DNA from 2 places in the Clostridium subterminale genome. Region 2 is predicted to be linked to the other one. Evidence: riboswitches for the same ligand, from Rfam matches in the RefSeq annotation. Region 2 holds a riboswitch; the other holds the start of a gene.
What was found. Region 2 has a riboswitch for lysine ahead of lysA (diaminopimelate decarboxylase). Riboswitches for the same ligand answer to the same signal wherever they lie in the genome.
Positions count from the first base shown of each region.

Region 1 (8,369 bases), on a different contig from region 2:
CTTTGAAAGCGAAAATATTAATGAAAATCTATCATGGTCTGAAATTGGAGTTTATAATATTACCTGGTTTACTAGGTAATATTTTTTTGTCCGATGACTACCAGCTCTAATACTCCCATCTTCTTCAAAGTGAAAGTCAAGAGCTGCTACGTCCCTGGATAACGATTTCTAAAGCTTCAAAGGAGTTAAGAAATCTGTTTATGTCTAAATTATGAATGTATATCAATATAGGTGCAATGATGTATAAAATTTTATAAAATTTATTGTAATATTTAAAATATACAGATAAATATTTCAAATGGCTTTTTTGGAAGAGTTTATTAAGGGTAAATCTGTTGACACCTTGTCGAGGCTTCAATATAATTAACGAGGGAAATGAATAATTAATCTTATAATGTAGAAATATTGGAGGAATTATTAATGGATAAAAAAATGCTATCGCCTGAGGAAATTACCAATTATGTAGAGCAGGTTGGAGTAAAAAAGGCTAATAATAAATGTGTGCAAACTCTTTTTTTAGGGATTTTAGCAGGTGCATTCATAGCTTTAGGAGCATATGCATCATCAGTAGCATCACATGGAATTAGTGATCCTGGATTACAGAAGTTTATAGCAGGGATAGTATTTCCGGTTGGATTAATACTAGTATTAATATGTGGATCAGAATTATTCACAGGAAATTCATTATTAAGTGTAGCTTGGGCAGAAAAAAAGATAACTACAGGCCAAATGTTTAGAAATTGGGTTCTTGTTTGGATAGGTAATTTTATAGGAGCTACATTTATAGCAATATTAGTTTTTGAAGCAGGACTTTTATCAACAGGAACCGTTGGAGGATATGCTGTTAAAGTGGCAGCTGCTAAGGCAAGTATAGGTTTTGTGCCTGCAATTGCAAGTGGAATATTATGTAATGTAATAGTATGCGTATGTGTATGGGGTACCTATGCAGCTAAAGATGTGACAGGAAAAATATTTATGGGTTTCTTTCCAATATTTGCTTTTGTTATATCAGGTTTTGAACACTGCGTAGCTAATATGTTTTACTTTTCTATAGGGTTACTTGCAAAAACAAATCCAGCTTTTGTTGAAGCATCCCATGCATCTGCTGAAAAATTAGATAACCTAACTATAGGTGGAATTTTTAATAATTTAATTCCAGTAACCATAGGAAACATTATTGGTGGAGCCGTTTGTGTTGGATTAGCCTATTGGTTTATATATAGAAAATGTAATAAAAAGAAGATTGTAGTAAAAGAAAAGTTATCAGCATAATATATGAAAAAATATATAGAAAAATCATGTTAAAACATAGGCTTTAACATGATTTTTTTAAAATAGAATCTTATATATAATTGTAAAAATCTATATTAATTTGTAAAAATCTATTTTATATTTAGAGCACATAATATAAAATAGATAGTATAAAGACAAATACTAATTTGATTAATGGGGATGGTTATATGAAAAAAAAGTAAGAATTATAAGTGCTATTGTAGCTTTAAGTATAATGGGGGCTATAGCCTTTAGTATTAATGATAGAGCAGAAGTAGAGGTAGTGAAAATAAGATTAGCTGGGAGCACAAGATACGAAACTAATATTCAAGTTTTAAATACTTTTAAGGAAAATATTAATTTAAGTAAAATATACTTAGCATCAGGAGTGAATTTTCCAGATGGACTAGTTGGAGCACCTATAGCAGCTTTAACCTCTTCTCCTATAATTCTTATAGAGGAAACAGGAAATTACTATCCTAAGGAGTTAGAAAGAATAAAAGGGATAAAATCTGATCAAGTATTAATTTTAGGAGGAAATACAGTAATTAGTGACAACATAGTTAATAAGGTTTTAGAAGCAGTAAATTATGAGGAGAAATTTAAGGTTTTAAGTATTGAATAGTTCAAAAGTGGGTGAAATTAAAGTGAGAGCTGTAGAAGATGTGCTTAAGGACCTACCCTTAGGGGTATCAGCTTTAACAGAACGAAAGGTTGAAAATAGACAGGTGACTTATATAATAATTAAAGATGATTTTAAAGATTTTTTATATTTACCTAATTCTATGAACTTTAATTTTAAAAGTGCTTATGTAAAAAGTAATAAAGTAATTTCAGGTCATTTAATTATAAAAATGAAAGATGACATTAAAGAAAAATACTATCCTTTTCACTTTAATTATTATAACGAAAAAACATTAAGTTTAATTATAAATTTAAGCCGTCAAAGCAAAATATACTTAATACTAGGTAATAAATATAATGAATATAAAGTAGTTTGTTTTAGAAATAGTTTAAAGAGTTTTTTTAGAAGATATATAATTAACTGTATAAGTTATGGTCATCGCTGGAATGATAAAGATTATAAAGAATCAATTTATAATCTTGTATCTTCATTCCCTAGTATGGATGATCTATGGGATCAATTAGGGGGAGAAATTACTATGAATATACTGAAAAAAGTATAAGATTAGATATGAAATTCATAGAAAAATTCAAAATCTACAAAAAACTTATATTAATTTAAAAATTTTTTTAAAAAAACCATTGCATTTCTAAAATATTAGATTTATAATGATTACATGATAAAAAATATATTGAATTGTTTTAAAATTTAATATTGAGTCATAAGTAGAGGCGCTTATAAATTGGTAACTGGTAAATGCTAAAGAGAATACCCTCTGATGTTACAGTGAATTGTTTATAGGCCGAAAGGATACATAGGTATTTTGTATTGCTTGGGGATAAGACACAAAGTTTTATCACTGCCATGTTTTATGGTGAGCTATTTATGGAATGAAAAATATTCATTGCATTGATAGTTCTAACTAACCAAGTTATCAAATGGTGTTGAATATTTTCAACGCCATTTTTTATTTATATATATTTATACTAAAAAGTTATACATAAATAAAAAGTAAACGATTATTTTATAGGGGGACAAGAAAATGAAATCAATAATCAGATTAAGAATGAGCGCACATGATGCACACTACGGTGGAAATCTTGTTGATGGAGCAAGAATGCTACAACTATTTGGAGATGTAGCTACAGAATTACTAATACAAAACGATGGAGACGAAGGTCTATTCAAGGCTTATGAAAACGTAGAATTCATGGCACCTGTATTTGCTGGAGATTATATCGAAGCTGTAGGTGAAATCGTACACGTTGGAAACACATCAAGAAAAATGACTTTTGAAGCTAGAAAAGTAATAGTTCCAAGACCTGAAATCAACGATTCAGCTTGTGATGTTTTAGAAGAGCCAATAGTTGTTTGTAGAGCAACTGGAGTATGCGTAGTACCAAAAGATAAGAAGAGAAAATAATTAAGTGCAAGATTCCTTGCAGAAACATTGTTAAAAAATTAACCATATAGGAGGATTTTAAATGGAAAAGTTAATAATTGCTGCAGCTATTTGTGGTGCAGAGGTTACTAAAGAACAAAATCCAAATGTTCCTTACACAGTGGAAGAAATTGGTCAAGAGGCAGAAAAGTGTTATAAAGCTGGAGCTAGTATAATCCACCTTCACGTTAGAGAAGATGATGGTACTCCAACTCAAGACAAAGATAGATTTGCAGCTTGCATAGCTGAAATTAAAAGAAGATGTCCAGACGTTATCGTTCAACCATCTACTGGTGGTGCTGTAGGAATGAGTAACGCAGAAAGACTTCAACCAGTTGATTTAAGTCCAGAAATGGCAACGTTAGACTGTGGAACTTGTAACTTTGGTGGAGACGAAATATTTGTTAATACAGAGAACACAATCAAAGAATTCGGGGAGAAAATGATCGAGTTGAACGTTAAGCCTGAAATCGAAGTATTTGATAAAGGTATGATTGATATGGCGATCAGACTTCATAAAAAAGGATTTATAAAAGCACCAATGCACTTCAACTTCGTTATGGGAGTTAACGGTGGTATAAGCGCTGAAATAAGAGACTTTGTATTTATGAAAGATAGTATTCCAGCAGGAAGTACTTACACAGTATCAGGAATAGGTAGAAATGAATTCCCGTTAGCTACAATGTCAATGATGGCAGGTGGACATGTAAGAGTTGGATTTGAAGATAACGTATACTTATCAAAAGGCGTTATGGCTGAAAGCAATGCTGACCTAGTTGAAAAAGCTGTAAGAATAGCTAAAGAATTAGGAAGAGAAATTGCAACTCCAGCAGAAGCAAGAGAAATATTAGGACTTAAAGCTTTATAATTTAAAGCATAATATAGAAGTTATTTTTAACGTTAAAGATTAAAAATATAATAAACAATAATAAGTAGAAAAAAATTTAATGAGACTAAAGTAAAAGGAGTGTTTTTAATGAAAAAAGGATGTAAATATGGAACTCACAGAGTAATAACACCAGCAGGAGTATTACCACAACCAGCTTTAAAAATAGACAATACTATGGAAATATACGATAACGAAATACTTATCGATGTTCAAGCATTAAACGTTGACTCAGCAAGCTTTACACAAATCGAAGAAGAAGCTGGACATGACGTAGAAAAAATAAAAGCAAAAATCCTTGAAATCGTTGGAGAAAGAGGAAAAATGCAAAACCCTGTAACTGGTTCAGGCGGAATGCTTATCGGAAGAATCGCTAAAATAGGAGCTGCATTAGAAGGAAAAACTGATCTTAAAGTTGGAGACAAAATCTCTACATTAGTATCACTTTCATTAACTCCACTTAAAATAGAAGAAATTATCGATATTAAACCTGACATCGATAGAGTAGAAATTAAAGGTCAAGCTATATTATTCGAAAGCGGATTATATGCTAAACTTCCAGAAGATATGGAAGAAACTTTAGCACTAGCTGCACTAGACGTAGCAGGAGCTCCAGCTCAAGTTGCTAAATTAGTTAGACCAGGACAATCAGTTCTTTTATTAGGAGCAGCAGGAAAATCAGGAATGTTATGTTGCTACGAAGCAGTTAAAAGAGTTGGACCAACAGGAAATGTTATTGGTTTAGTTAGAAACGAAGAAGAAGCTGCAAGATTAAGAAGATTAAACTTAAACATGAAAATAGTTATCGGAGATGCTACTAAAGCTATCGACGTAATGAACTTAGCTTTAGCTAACAACAACGGCGAAGAAGTTGATGTATCTATCAACATAGTTAACGTTCAAAACACAGAAATGTCAACTATATTACCAGTTAAAGATGACGGTATAGTTTACTTCTTCTCAATGGCTACAGCATTCACTAAAGCTGCTTTAGGAGCTGAGGGTGTAGGTAAAGACGTAACTATGATAGTAGGAAACGGATATACTAAAGGACATGCTGAAATAACATTACAAGAGTTAAGAGAAAACGAAACTCTAAGAGCTATATTCCAAGAATTATACGTTTAATCCGTAGATTATAATTGATTAATTAATAAAATTAATATATATAAATGTGAAATTATAGGGGGTAACAATTAATGAATACAACTCGTAGAAAAGAATTATTTCCAAACGTTACAGATGAACAATGGTTTGACTGGAAATGGCAAACAAAAAACAGAATAGAAACTTTAGATGAATTAAAGAAGTATATTCCATTAACTCCAGAAGAAGAAGAAGGAGCTAAAAAATGTCTTGAAACTTTAAGAATGGCTATAACTCCTTACTACTTATCATTAATCGATCCAAGCAATCCTAATGACCCAGTAAGATTACAAGCTATTCCAACAGGATTAGAAGCTCACAAATCTGCTGCAGATTTAGAAGACCCACTACATGAAGATACAGATTCTCCAGTACCTGGATTAACTCATAGATATCCAGATAGAGTATTACTTCTTATAACTGACCAATGCTCTATGTACTGCAGACACTGCACAAGAAGAAGATTTGCAGGACAAAGCGATGACTGCATGCCAATGGAAAGAATAGATAAAGCTATAGATTATATCAGCAAAACACCAGTAATCAGAGACGTTCTATTATCAGGTGGAGATGCTTTACTAGTTGACGATTCAGTACTTGAGTACATCATCAGCAAATTAAGAGCAATACCACACGTAGAAATAATCAGAATTGGTTCAAGAACACCAGTAGTTATGCCACAAAGAATTACTGATGGACTTGTAAATATGTTAAAGAAATACCACCCAATCTGGTTAAATACTCACTTTAACCATCCAAACGAAATCACAGAAGAGTCTAAAGCTGCATGTGAAAGAATGGCTAATGCTGGTATACCACTAGGAAACCAATCAGTACTTCTAAGAGGAGTAAATGACTGTGTTCACACAATGAAACAATTAGTTAACGATTTAGTTAAAATCAGAGTTAGACCTTACTACATCTATCAATGTGACTTATCATTAGGACTAGAGCACTTCAGAACTCCAGTTTCTAAAGGTATCGAAATCATTGAAGGATTAAGAGGACATACTTCTGGATACTGCGTACCAACATTCGTTGTTGACGCTCCAGGCGGCGGTGGAAAAACTCCAGTTATGCCAAACTATGTAATTTCTCAAAGCCATGATAAAGTAATACTTAGAAACTTTGAAGGAGTTATAACTACTTATTCTGAGCCAACAAACTACACTCCAGGATGTACTTGTGATGTTTGTACAGGTAAGAAATCAGTTCATAAAGTTGGAGTTGCTGGATTATTAAACGGTGAAAAACTTGCTTTAGAACCAACAGGATTAGAAAGAAACGAAAGACACGCTCACTAGAATATAGTTAGAAGTGATCTTAATGAATGAAATTTTAAAGTTATTAAAACCATATAAAAGTGTATCTATTATAGGTATGAATAAAAATGTGGGAAAAACTACGACTTTAAACCATATATTGAAGGAGGCTAGGGGCTCTGTGTCCCTTGGCCTAACTTCTATAGGGAGAGATGGTGAAGAGTTAGACAGGGTTACGGCTACAGAGAAACCTAAGATATATATTGAAAAGGGGACTGTGATTGCTACAGCCAAACAATGTCTTTTAAATAGTGATTTCACAAGAGAGATTGTAAGAACTACAGGAATAAATACTCCTATGGGAGAAGTTGTTATTTGTAAAGCCTTAAGTGATGGTTATGTGGATTTAGGAGGACCTTCCGTGAATTCATATATGACCAATATAAAAGATCAATTATTAAGTCTTCAGTGTGATCTTGTAATAGTAGATGGAGCTTTAAGTAGAAAGACCTTTGCTTCACCCGCCATAACAGAAGCTACAGTGTTATCTACAGGAGCTGCTCTATCAAGAAGTATGAAGACCGTCATAAGTGAGACAAAACATACTATGGATCTATTAAGTTTACCCCATGAGCAAGATAGGTCTATTTTAAATGTCGCAACAAAAATATGTGATTCAGGAATTATAGGCATCATATATAAAGATGGTACCTATAAAGTACTAGAGGTTTTAACTGCCCTAGAAGCTTCAAAAGAAATTGTTGAAGCTTTGAGTGAACAAGTATCCCATGTAGTTATTAAAGGTGCAGTATCTGACAAACTTATTAAAAATATAATGACTTCTACTAACCTATATAAAGATATAACTTTTCTTGTGGAAGATGGTACAAAGCTATTTATAAGTAGTGAAAGCCTTTATAGATTTCATAGGCAAGGTGGAGTCATAAAGGTCCTAAATAAGATAACTGTGGTTTGCATAACTTCAAATCCAAAATCACCTTATGGATATGAATTTCCAAAGGATGAATTCTTAAAAGGTCTTAGAGAGGCTGTTAATATTCCAGTATTTGATGTAGTAGGGGGGAAATAATATGAAGTTTTTAGATAATGAACAAAGAGCTCAAATAGGGTTTTCCTTTATTATGGATGAGCTGGGCATAATAACTCCTTATGGTACTGAGGAAAAGAAGCTAATAAAACCTTTTAAAATTAATGAGCATGATAAATTGGTAGAAGAGCTTACTAATGTAGAGCTTATGATGGGCCATATGGAAGAATACCATGATGAGTTTAACGATATAGTAAGACTTCTACACAAAATTAAAGATATAAGAAACACATTAAGAAGAGCAGAGAAGGTAGAAATATTAGATGAAGTTGAACTTTATGAGGTGAAATATGTATCTATACTTTTGGAAGAGCTTAAATTAGTTTTAGAAAATATTAATTTATCTATAGGTAAGATTAAGCTTAATTCTCTAGAAGAAGTAATAGATATACTAGATCCTAGTAAGAAACGTATATCTACATTCTATATTTATGAAGAGTATAGCGAAAAACTTTCTCAGATAAGAAAATTAAAAGGTGAAAAGGAAAAAGCAATTTTTTCTTGCAATGATGAAAGCCTTATTGAAAAGTTAAAACAAGAGCGATTAGATATTGTTATTCAAGAGGAAGAAGAAGAGTTACATATTAGAAAAGAACTTACTTCTAAATTGTCCTCCTTTAGTAAGGATA
Region 1 covers NZ_BAAACI010000007.1:582,015-590,383, reverse strand. Annotated here, with positions in the region: gene ABDZ93_RS16310 (hypothetical protein) at 1-79, shown strand, start outside; gene ABDZ93_RS16305 (formate/nitrite transporter family protein) at 421-1,272, shown strand; gene ABDZ93_RS16300 (cell wall-binding repeat-containing protein) at 1,508-1,897, shown strand; gene ABDZ93_RS16295 (hypothetical protein) at 1,890-2,459, shown strand; lysine riboswitch at 2,616-2,787, shown strand; gene kal (3-aminobutyryl-CoA ammonia lyase) at 2,940-3,320, shown strand; gene kce (3-keto-5-aminohexanoate cleavage enzyme) at 3,382-4,206, shown strand; gene kdd (L-erythro-3,5-diaminohexanoate dehydrogenase) at 4,315-5,352, shown strand; gene kamA (lysine 2,3-aminomutase) at 5,424-6,674, shown strand; gene kamB (lysine 5,6-aminomutase reactivase subunit KamB) at 6,697-7,722, shown strand; gene kamC (lysine 5,6-aminomutase reactivase ATPase KamC) at 7,724-8,369, shown strand, end outside.
Region 1: it holds a riboswitch for lysine, as region 2 does, so the genes downstream of both, kal (3-aminobutyryl-CoA ammonia lyase) here and lysA (diaminopimelate decarboxylase) in region 2, are expected to answer to the same signal.

Region 2 (8,369 bases):
TGATGTTCATATTTTCTATTTGATAAGTATTTCACTACAACCATCTCCTGTATAAATAAATCTTATTATAAACAATTTATCATTTTATATATTTCATGTCAATAATTTTAGATGACTTATACTTTGATTCTAATCTGATCCCCTCATTATAATCCTAATGACTTGGATAATCCTTCTATTCTATTTCCCTTTCTACCAACAACAGTTTCAGCAGTAATTAGAGAGTTTAGAACTGACTCCTCTACGGCTTCTGCAGATGCTCTAAAAAAGAAATCAATATAATTTTCATTAATCATTTTAACTTCACTAGCTACACTTTCCTCATAATGTTTAATTTTATTTGCTGTACTAAAAGCAATTACTACATCCCCGCTTCCATTGCCAAGATAAGATCCTAATCTAGTTATTCCTACAACACTTCTCTTAGCTACTCTTTTTAACTGTCTTGGGGATAGTGGAGCATCTGTAGCTAAAATCATCATAATAGATCCTTTTTCTAAATTGTCTATATCACAGCTTTTATTATTTATACTTAAACTTTTGCTATTCTCATATAACATAGCTTTAATATCATTGTTATTAAGTATAAAATCTTCCTTTATTCCAAAATTCGATAGTACCAATGCACCTAATGTATATTCTTCATCTTTAATATTTATCTTTCTAGAAGAAGATCCTATACCGCCCTTATACCCAAAGCAACTCATTCCAGTTCCAGCTCCTACTGCTCCTTCCAAAAAATCTACAGATGCATTATTAATACTTTCAAATACGTGTTCTTCTTTAACATGAAGTCCTCTAATATCATTTAAAAATCCATCATTACATTCTCCAACTATAGGGTTAATAGTTCCAGTTTCGACACCTATATCAGTATTTAATGAAAGCATATATCTAACTAATCCTTGACTTACTATTCCTACATTTAAAGTATTTGTAAGCATAATTGGTGTTTCGATTGTTCCAAGCTCCTCTAATTGCATGGTTCCTACAGTTTTTCCAAACCCATTTATTACATGAACAGCTCCATATACTTTATCTTTGAACATATTTCCATCATGAGGTAATATGGCTGTTACTCCTGTGTTTACGTCTCCATCTCTTAATGTGACATGACCTACCTTTACTCCTTTTACATCAGTAATTTTATTCCTTTCGCCTGTTTGTAATTTTCCTACAGTGACTCCATAATCTCTAATTCTCTTCATTATTTCCTCCTAAATTTAAACAACTTACAATTAATAAATCTCTATACTTATCTATATATTTTTAGATTGTGGCTTATAAAATATTCATCTTCTTAATCTTACTATAATATCTTCTTAAATTTCAAAAACTTTATAAATATTTTCCACTTTTATCTTCAATAATATATATGTTCTTTGAAAGGGGTTGATACTATGGCAATAACAAATACTAAAAATAATACAACCTTAGTTATTAAATATATAAAGGGTCAAAACCAGGATGGTAGTCCTAAAATTCAAAGTCAAAAGTTTTCAAAAGTAAGTGGAACTGCTACTGATGAAGAAATCTATAATTTAGGTGTAGTTATTGGATCTGTACTAATAAGTGAACCTACAGAAATTAAAAAACTAAATGATTATACTTTAAATGAAGGCTAAGGATAAAAATTGTCTATTCACTTATAATTATAATTCTAAAAAATAAGGAGGACTAATAATGGAAAAGAAATTAGTTATGACATTTAAAGATGAAACAGAAAATAAATTTAACCTTACAGTAAACTCTGTTAAGAATAGCATATCACTTACAGAAATTAACGATATAATGGACTATATTATATCAACTGGAATATTTAAAAGTAAAAATGGAAAATTAGTTTCTAAAACCGCTGCTATAACTGTAGATACTAACACCACTGAACACGAAATAGGAAACTAGAAAGGGAGTGATAAACACTCCCTTTTTATATTTTCCTTTCACCTATATATCTTTTTATAAGCTAAAATTTATTACTATATAATATATAAATCTAATTCATTTCTTAACATATCTTCGTAGGTTTCTCTTTTACATATGAGCCTTGGTCCTAATTTTCCTACTAATACTACTGGTGCTTTGGGAATTTTATTATAATTACTACTCATAGAATAGCAATAAGCTCCCGTAGAAAGCACTGCTAATATATCACCTTTTTTAACCATTGGAAGACTTATATCATTTATTAGTACATCCCCAGATTCACAGCATTTACCAGAAATCGTAACTAAAGTTTCTTCGTTATTTTCTACATTATTAGCTATTAACCCCTGATACTGTGCACTATATAGTGATGGTCTTATATTATCTGTCATTCCCCCATCTACAGATACATATTTTTTTATATTAGGAATTTCTTTGACTCCTCCAATAGTATATAAAGTAATTCCACTATTTCCCACCACGCTTCTACCTGGTTCTATTATTATATTTGGAGTTTTCATTTGTAGTTTTCTACTACAAATTTCTACTTCATTTAAAATTCCATAGCAGTATTCCTCTATAGTTTTTGGATCGTCACCTTCACCATAATATATACCAAAACCTCCACCTAGGTTAAGTTCTGTCATATTGATTTCAAAATGATTATTAATGCTATTCATTAAATTCATCATAACCCTTACAGCTTCTTTATACGGTTCTATATCAAATATTTGTGAACCTATATGACAATGAAGTCCTTTTAAATTAATATTTTCAAGTTCACTTATTGTCTTTACTACTCTAAATATATTGTCTTCTAAAAGAGTAAATCCAAACTTAGAATCAATCTGTCCAGTTTTGATATATTCATGAGTATGTGCCTCAATTCCTGGAATTATTCTAAGTAATATATCTTGAGTTTTTCCATAAACTTCACATATATTATTAATATTCTCTAACTCTATCATATTATCCACAATAAAGGTCCCAACCCCTGCTTTTATTCCTAGTTTTATCTCTTCAATAGTTTTATTATTTCCATGAAAATATACCTTATCCATAGGGAATTCACTGACTATAGCAGTGTAAACTTCTCCTCCTGATACTACATCAAGGCATAAACCTTCATTCTTCATAATTTGAACGATAGCCTTAGTTAAAAATGCCTTTCCAGCATAGGCTACTTTGTTATTGCTTCCTTTAGTCTCCATAGCTTTCATATATCTTCTACAGTTATCTCTAATTTGCTCTTCATCCATGACATAAAGAGGAGTTCCAAATTTCTTAACTAGCTCTAAAGTATTAATTTCACCCACAAAAAGATTGTTTTCTCTAACGTTTATTGTTCCAAATAAGTTCATAGTAAATTCTCCTTTCAGCTCCCCACTATAAGTTTATGAGAGTAATATTTATTTGGGTACTTATGTACCAAAATAAAAAAGGCGGACAAAGGAACACCCTTGTCACGCCCAGATTAATTCACTATGAACATAACAGGTGTTACTTTGTAGCTCTCCACTATTTTTCATAGTGGCAGTATAGCACATATTTTGTACTATCCCAGAGAATATCCTTGCCAGGTTATTCTCTTCGGCTTTTCTCCCCTTTCTTCTTGTATCAACGTGTACCCACTACTCAAGAATACTATTGGTAAAAGCTCCTCTACCCTAAATAACATCTCTAAATTATCTAAATTTAATTTTAATACTTATTGGGATAAATATTTTGATTTTCTTAATGATATAATACTAAACAAACATAGTCAATATTTATTTGATATATTTTTATAATGTAACGTATACATCTAAAATACTAAAACTTGTTTCTAGTATACTTCTTTATTTTTGTAATTATTACTTTATTTTCTTGATAAAATTCATAACTAATCATATAATTTGTATATAATATTATATAGCCTATATTAAAATTAGGAGGTATCTCTATGGGAATAAATATTGTCCTTTTAATTATTGCATCTTTATTCTTTGCTGTTGGAATATGCATTAATAAGTTAAAATGGTATTGGTTAATCTCAGGATACAACACTATGAGTAAAGAGGAAAAATCAAATGTAGAAATTGAATCCTTAGGAAAGTATATGAGCAAAATATTCTTCTTAATATCAATTATAAACATTATAGGATTTCTATTAAATTGTTTTTTTAATATTTCTTTAGCTATTTTTATAGTTCTAACTGTAATTATACTGCTGTATTCTATTCATTATTGCCAACGCTTTGACCATAATCCTGGCTCTAGCAAAGAAACAAAAATCGTATTAGCAGTAGTAATATTTATTATGCTTATAACTACTATACCTATAATATCTATTAGCTACTCACCTACTAAAATTACCATAACTGATACTTCTATAAAAATCTCTAGTGGAGCTAACGCTTCCATTTCGAGAGATAAGGTAAAAAGTATTTCCTTAGTAGATAAAATGCCTAAAATTCTTATCAGGACTGGTGGCATAGGTATGGGAAGAATTCAAAAGGGAAATTATAATCTAGAAGGAGATATAGGTGCTAAATTATTTTTAGCTAGTAAAGAAGGTCCTTTCATTGAAATTACTGTAGACTCAAAGCCTTCTATTTACTATATTAATTATAAAGATAAAGAAATCACTAAAACAACCTATGAGGATATCATAAAAAAATTGGATTTAGATAAATAAAAGGAGGTCTTTCAACGAACCTCCTTTTCTATGTCATATTAAACTATTTATAGCCTCTTCAATATTTATAGATTCTCCTTTAATTCTTGACTCTTCTGCTAACAAGGCTATAACATGACTTTCTATAGATACTCTTCCTGTAGTATATCTTTTTTCTACCTTATCAGTTTTAACCAAGTCTAAGAAATCTCTCATTATACCACTATCTCCACCGCCATGTCCACTGCCTGGCTCCTTTACATCAATTACTTTTATACTATCATTTCTAAAATCATAGATTTCAATTTTATTAGTTTCAGTGTTAGCTCTAACTTCTCCATGGGTTCCCATAAATCTTGTAATTCTAGAAACCTTTCCTGTGAAAGCAGTCATAGTAAAGGCTACTGTAACACCATTTTTAAAATTCAAACTAATTACTTGATTATCTACTACATTATTATCACAGTAGTAAACGCATCTTCCATAAGGACCTTCCTTTAATGCTCTTGTGATGCCTTCTCTTGATAAGTCTTCTGTTATAGTACTAGCTGGCCAATGTCTTGTAGATGTAGTATTAGCGTCTTGTTTAGCTGTATCTTGGATACATTTAAAATAAATCTTTCTTGCATCGTATGGACAATCTTCAATATCACAGTCTAAACATTTCTTAGCTGCTCCCTTTGGTGCACACTCTGATTTAAAGTGTTTTATACTACCATAAGATACAAGAGATTCACAGGTGCTATTTGCATACCAATACATAAGGTCTAAATCATGACAACATTTAGCAAGAATCATTGGAGCAGATTCTTCTTTATTTCTCCAATTTCCTCTTACAAAACTATGAGCTTGATGGTAATATCCAACATTTTCTATATGCTGAATTGTAACAAGTTCGCCTATTTCTTTACTATCTAGAATTCTTTTTAATTCATTAAAAAACTCAGTATATCTAAGGACATGACATACTAACAGATGACAGTTCTTTTCCTTTGATTTATTTACCATATCTATACATTCTTTTAAATCTGGTGACATAGGCTTTTCTAAAAGAACATGATATCCAAGTTCTAAAGCCTTCATCGTTGGTTCATAATGCATTCTATCCTGTGTTGAAACAATTGCCACATCTCCAACTTTACCAATATTTAAAGCTTGTTCCCATGATAGAAATACGAGTTCGTCTTCTAGTGCAAACATTCTTTTAATATTTTCTCTTCTCTCTTTAATAGGCTCTGCTATAGCAACAATTTCTACTTCATCTTTATGATTTTTTATGTAGTTAGCATAAATTGTTCCCCTATCTCCCGCACCTAATAACACAACTTTAATCTTTTCTTTCATTGACATATCCCCCTTATGTATAATTAAAGAAATTATTATATATAACAATAATAAATCAACTTCTTACTACTGTCTACAAGTAGCAATATCTAATATTTATACCTAATATTAGATATTATTATTTAACATTTTATTATGTATTTTTATAAATATTAAACTTGATTGAGTTAGAAATCTAATTTTAAATTTATTTGTTTAAAAATTAAGTATTAGGTAATAATACCAGTCTACTCGATTAATAGCTCCATATTAATTAACTCTCTCCCCCCCTCCAAATATAAGAAAGATAGACTAGGTATCACATTGTATAACCTAGTCTATTTATTGTTATAATACTTATTAATAAATATAGAGTATATTACCAGTATTATTTTATATACTCCTACAAATAATAATATTACTTATATTAAGGAGGTATAATTATGTCTAAAAATTGTTATAAAACTAAAAATAAGAAAACCACTTCCCTTAAATCTGATGCAACATCTTCTAAATATCAAGAAGGTGTTAAAAATAAAGCTAATGAACATTCTCCATATGGAGAAAATGAACCTTCTACTCATACTACATATAGATAGTTTTAAAGAAACTATCTATAAATAATTTAATATATTTTATAAAATGTTGAGCATGCACTTATAAGTGTATGCTCAACATTAATTCTTAGCTTATTTTAAAATAGTTTCTACTTTATAAATAAAAAAATTTATATATTATTTTCTTCTACTTCATTATTTGATAAAAGATTATTATTTAAAGTCCTCTTGTAGAATATAGTAAAACATATTATAGTAGTTACTGATGCAATTATATCTGCTACAGGCTCTGCTGTAAGTACTCCTTGAAGCTTGCCTGCGTCCCCTTCAAAAAACATAGGAAGTATAAATATTAATGGTATTAGCAAAATTATCTTTCTAAGTAAAGCAAGAACAAGAGATATTTTTGCTTTACCAAGAGCAAGGAATGTTTGTTGACAAGCACTTTGTGCACCAAAAATAAATATCCCAGCAAAAAATATTCTAATACTCCATGCAGTAATGGCTACAAGTTCGGGTTTATTGTTAAATATACCTACAAAAACTGTAGGGAATAGTAGTAAAGACGCCCACATTATTGTAGTATATGTTAGACAGCTAGTAATCAGTAATTTAAATGTTTTTTTAACTCTATCCATTTGTTTACTACCATAATTATAGCTTATAATTGGTTGCGCACCTTGAGTTAATCCCATAAGTGGCAAAAATATAATTTGCATTATACTACTCATTATAGTCATAGCTCCTACCGCTAAATCTCCACCATAAATTTTAAGTTTATTATTTAAGGATATTAAAACTAAGCTTTCCGTAGCTTGCATTATAAATGGAGATACTCCAAGTGCCATTATTCCAAGAACCACTTTAATATCTGGAACTATATACTTCTTTCTTATTTTAAGAATGCTTTTCTTACCAAATAAAAAGTATAATACCCATATTGCTGATACTGCTTGGGCAAGTATCGTAGCAAGAGCTGCTCCCTCAACTCCCATATTAAAACCAAATATTAATATGGGGTCAAGAACAATATTTATTACTGCACCTACCATTACTGTAATCATACCAGTTTTAGCAAAACCTTGGGTATTTATAAAAGGATTCATTCCAAGAGCTATTTGCACACATACAGTTCCTATAAGATATATAGTTAAATAGTCATTGGCAAACCCAATAGTATTTTTACTCGCACCAAAGGCCCAAAGTATAGGTTCTTTAAATATTAAAAATCCAATAGTTAAAATGATACCAATTATGACTAGAGTAGAAAAACTATTACTTAATATTTTTTCAGCACCCTCATTATCTTTCTCTCCCATTTTAATAGCAGCTATAGGTGCTCCTCCCATTCCTATAAGAGCGCTGAATGCTGATATAATCATAATTATAGGAAATGCAACTCCAACACCAGCCATAGCTAAATCTCCATTTGGAATTCTTCCAATAAAAATTCTATCTACCATGTTATATAAAACATTCACAAGTTGAGCAATGATAGCTGGGAGTGCTAGCTTAAATAACAAACTTCCAACCTTATCTTTTCCTAAATCTACATTGTTTTTTGACATCTAATCATCCCTTCTTGACTCATTAAACTTTAGCTCTTAATTCTCTAACACTTTATTCAAAATAAGTTATTATACCTCTTTGTACTTGTAATTATTTTTAGTCCCTTAATGCAATATAATACTACTTTCCTACATAATTATTAAAGTTTAATTAAGTATTTTAATACTTTTTTAAAATCTAACTATGTATTTATGACACATATAATAAATAAGCTACCTAAGAATATTTTTACGAAATTTTATTCTTAGGTAACCTTAAATCTATAATTACACTATATTATTTTTCATTATTAAATATGGTAAATAAATCTTTTATTTTAAGTCTATTTCCTGTATGAA
Region 2 covers NZ_BAAACI010000006.1:481,027-489,395, reverse strand. Annotated here, with positions in the region: gene ABDZ93_RS11235 (DmpA family aminopeptidase) at 147-1,208, opposite strand; gene ABDZ93_RS11230 (DUF1659 domain-containing protein) at 1,401-1,625, shown strand; gene ABDZ93_RS11225 (DUF2922 domain-containing protein) at 1,684-1,905, shown strand; gene lysA (diaminopimelate decarboxylase) at 1,980-3,287, opposite strand; lysine riboswitch at 3,427-3,599, opposite strand; gene ABDZ93_RS11215 (DUF3784 domain-containing protein) at 3,869-4,603, shown strand; gene ABDZ93_RS11210 (Gfo/Idh/MocA family protein) at 4,637-5,926, opposite strand; gene ABDZ93_RS11205 (hypothetical protein) at 6,349-6,504, shown strand; gene ABDZ93_RS11200 (MATE family efflux transporter) at 6,633-8,030, opposite strand; gene ABDZ93_RS11195 (ABC transporter permease) at 8,308-8,369, opposite strand, start outside.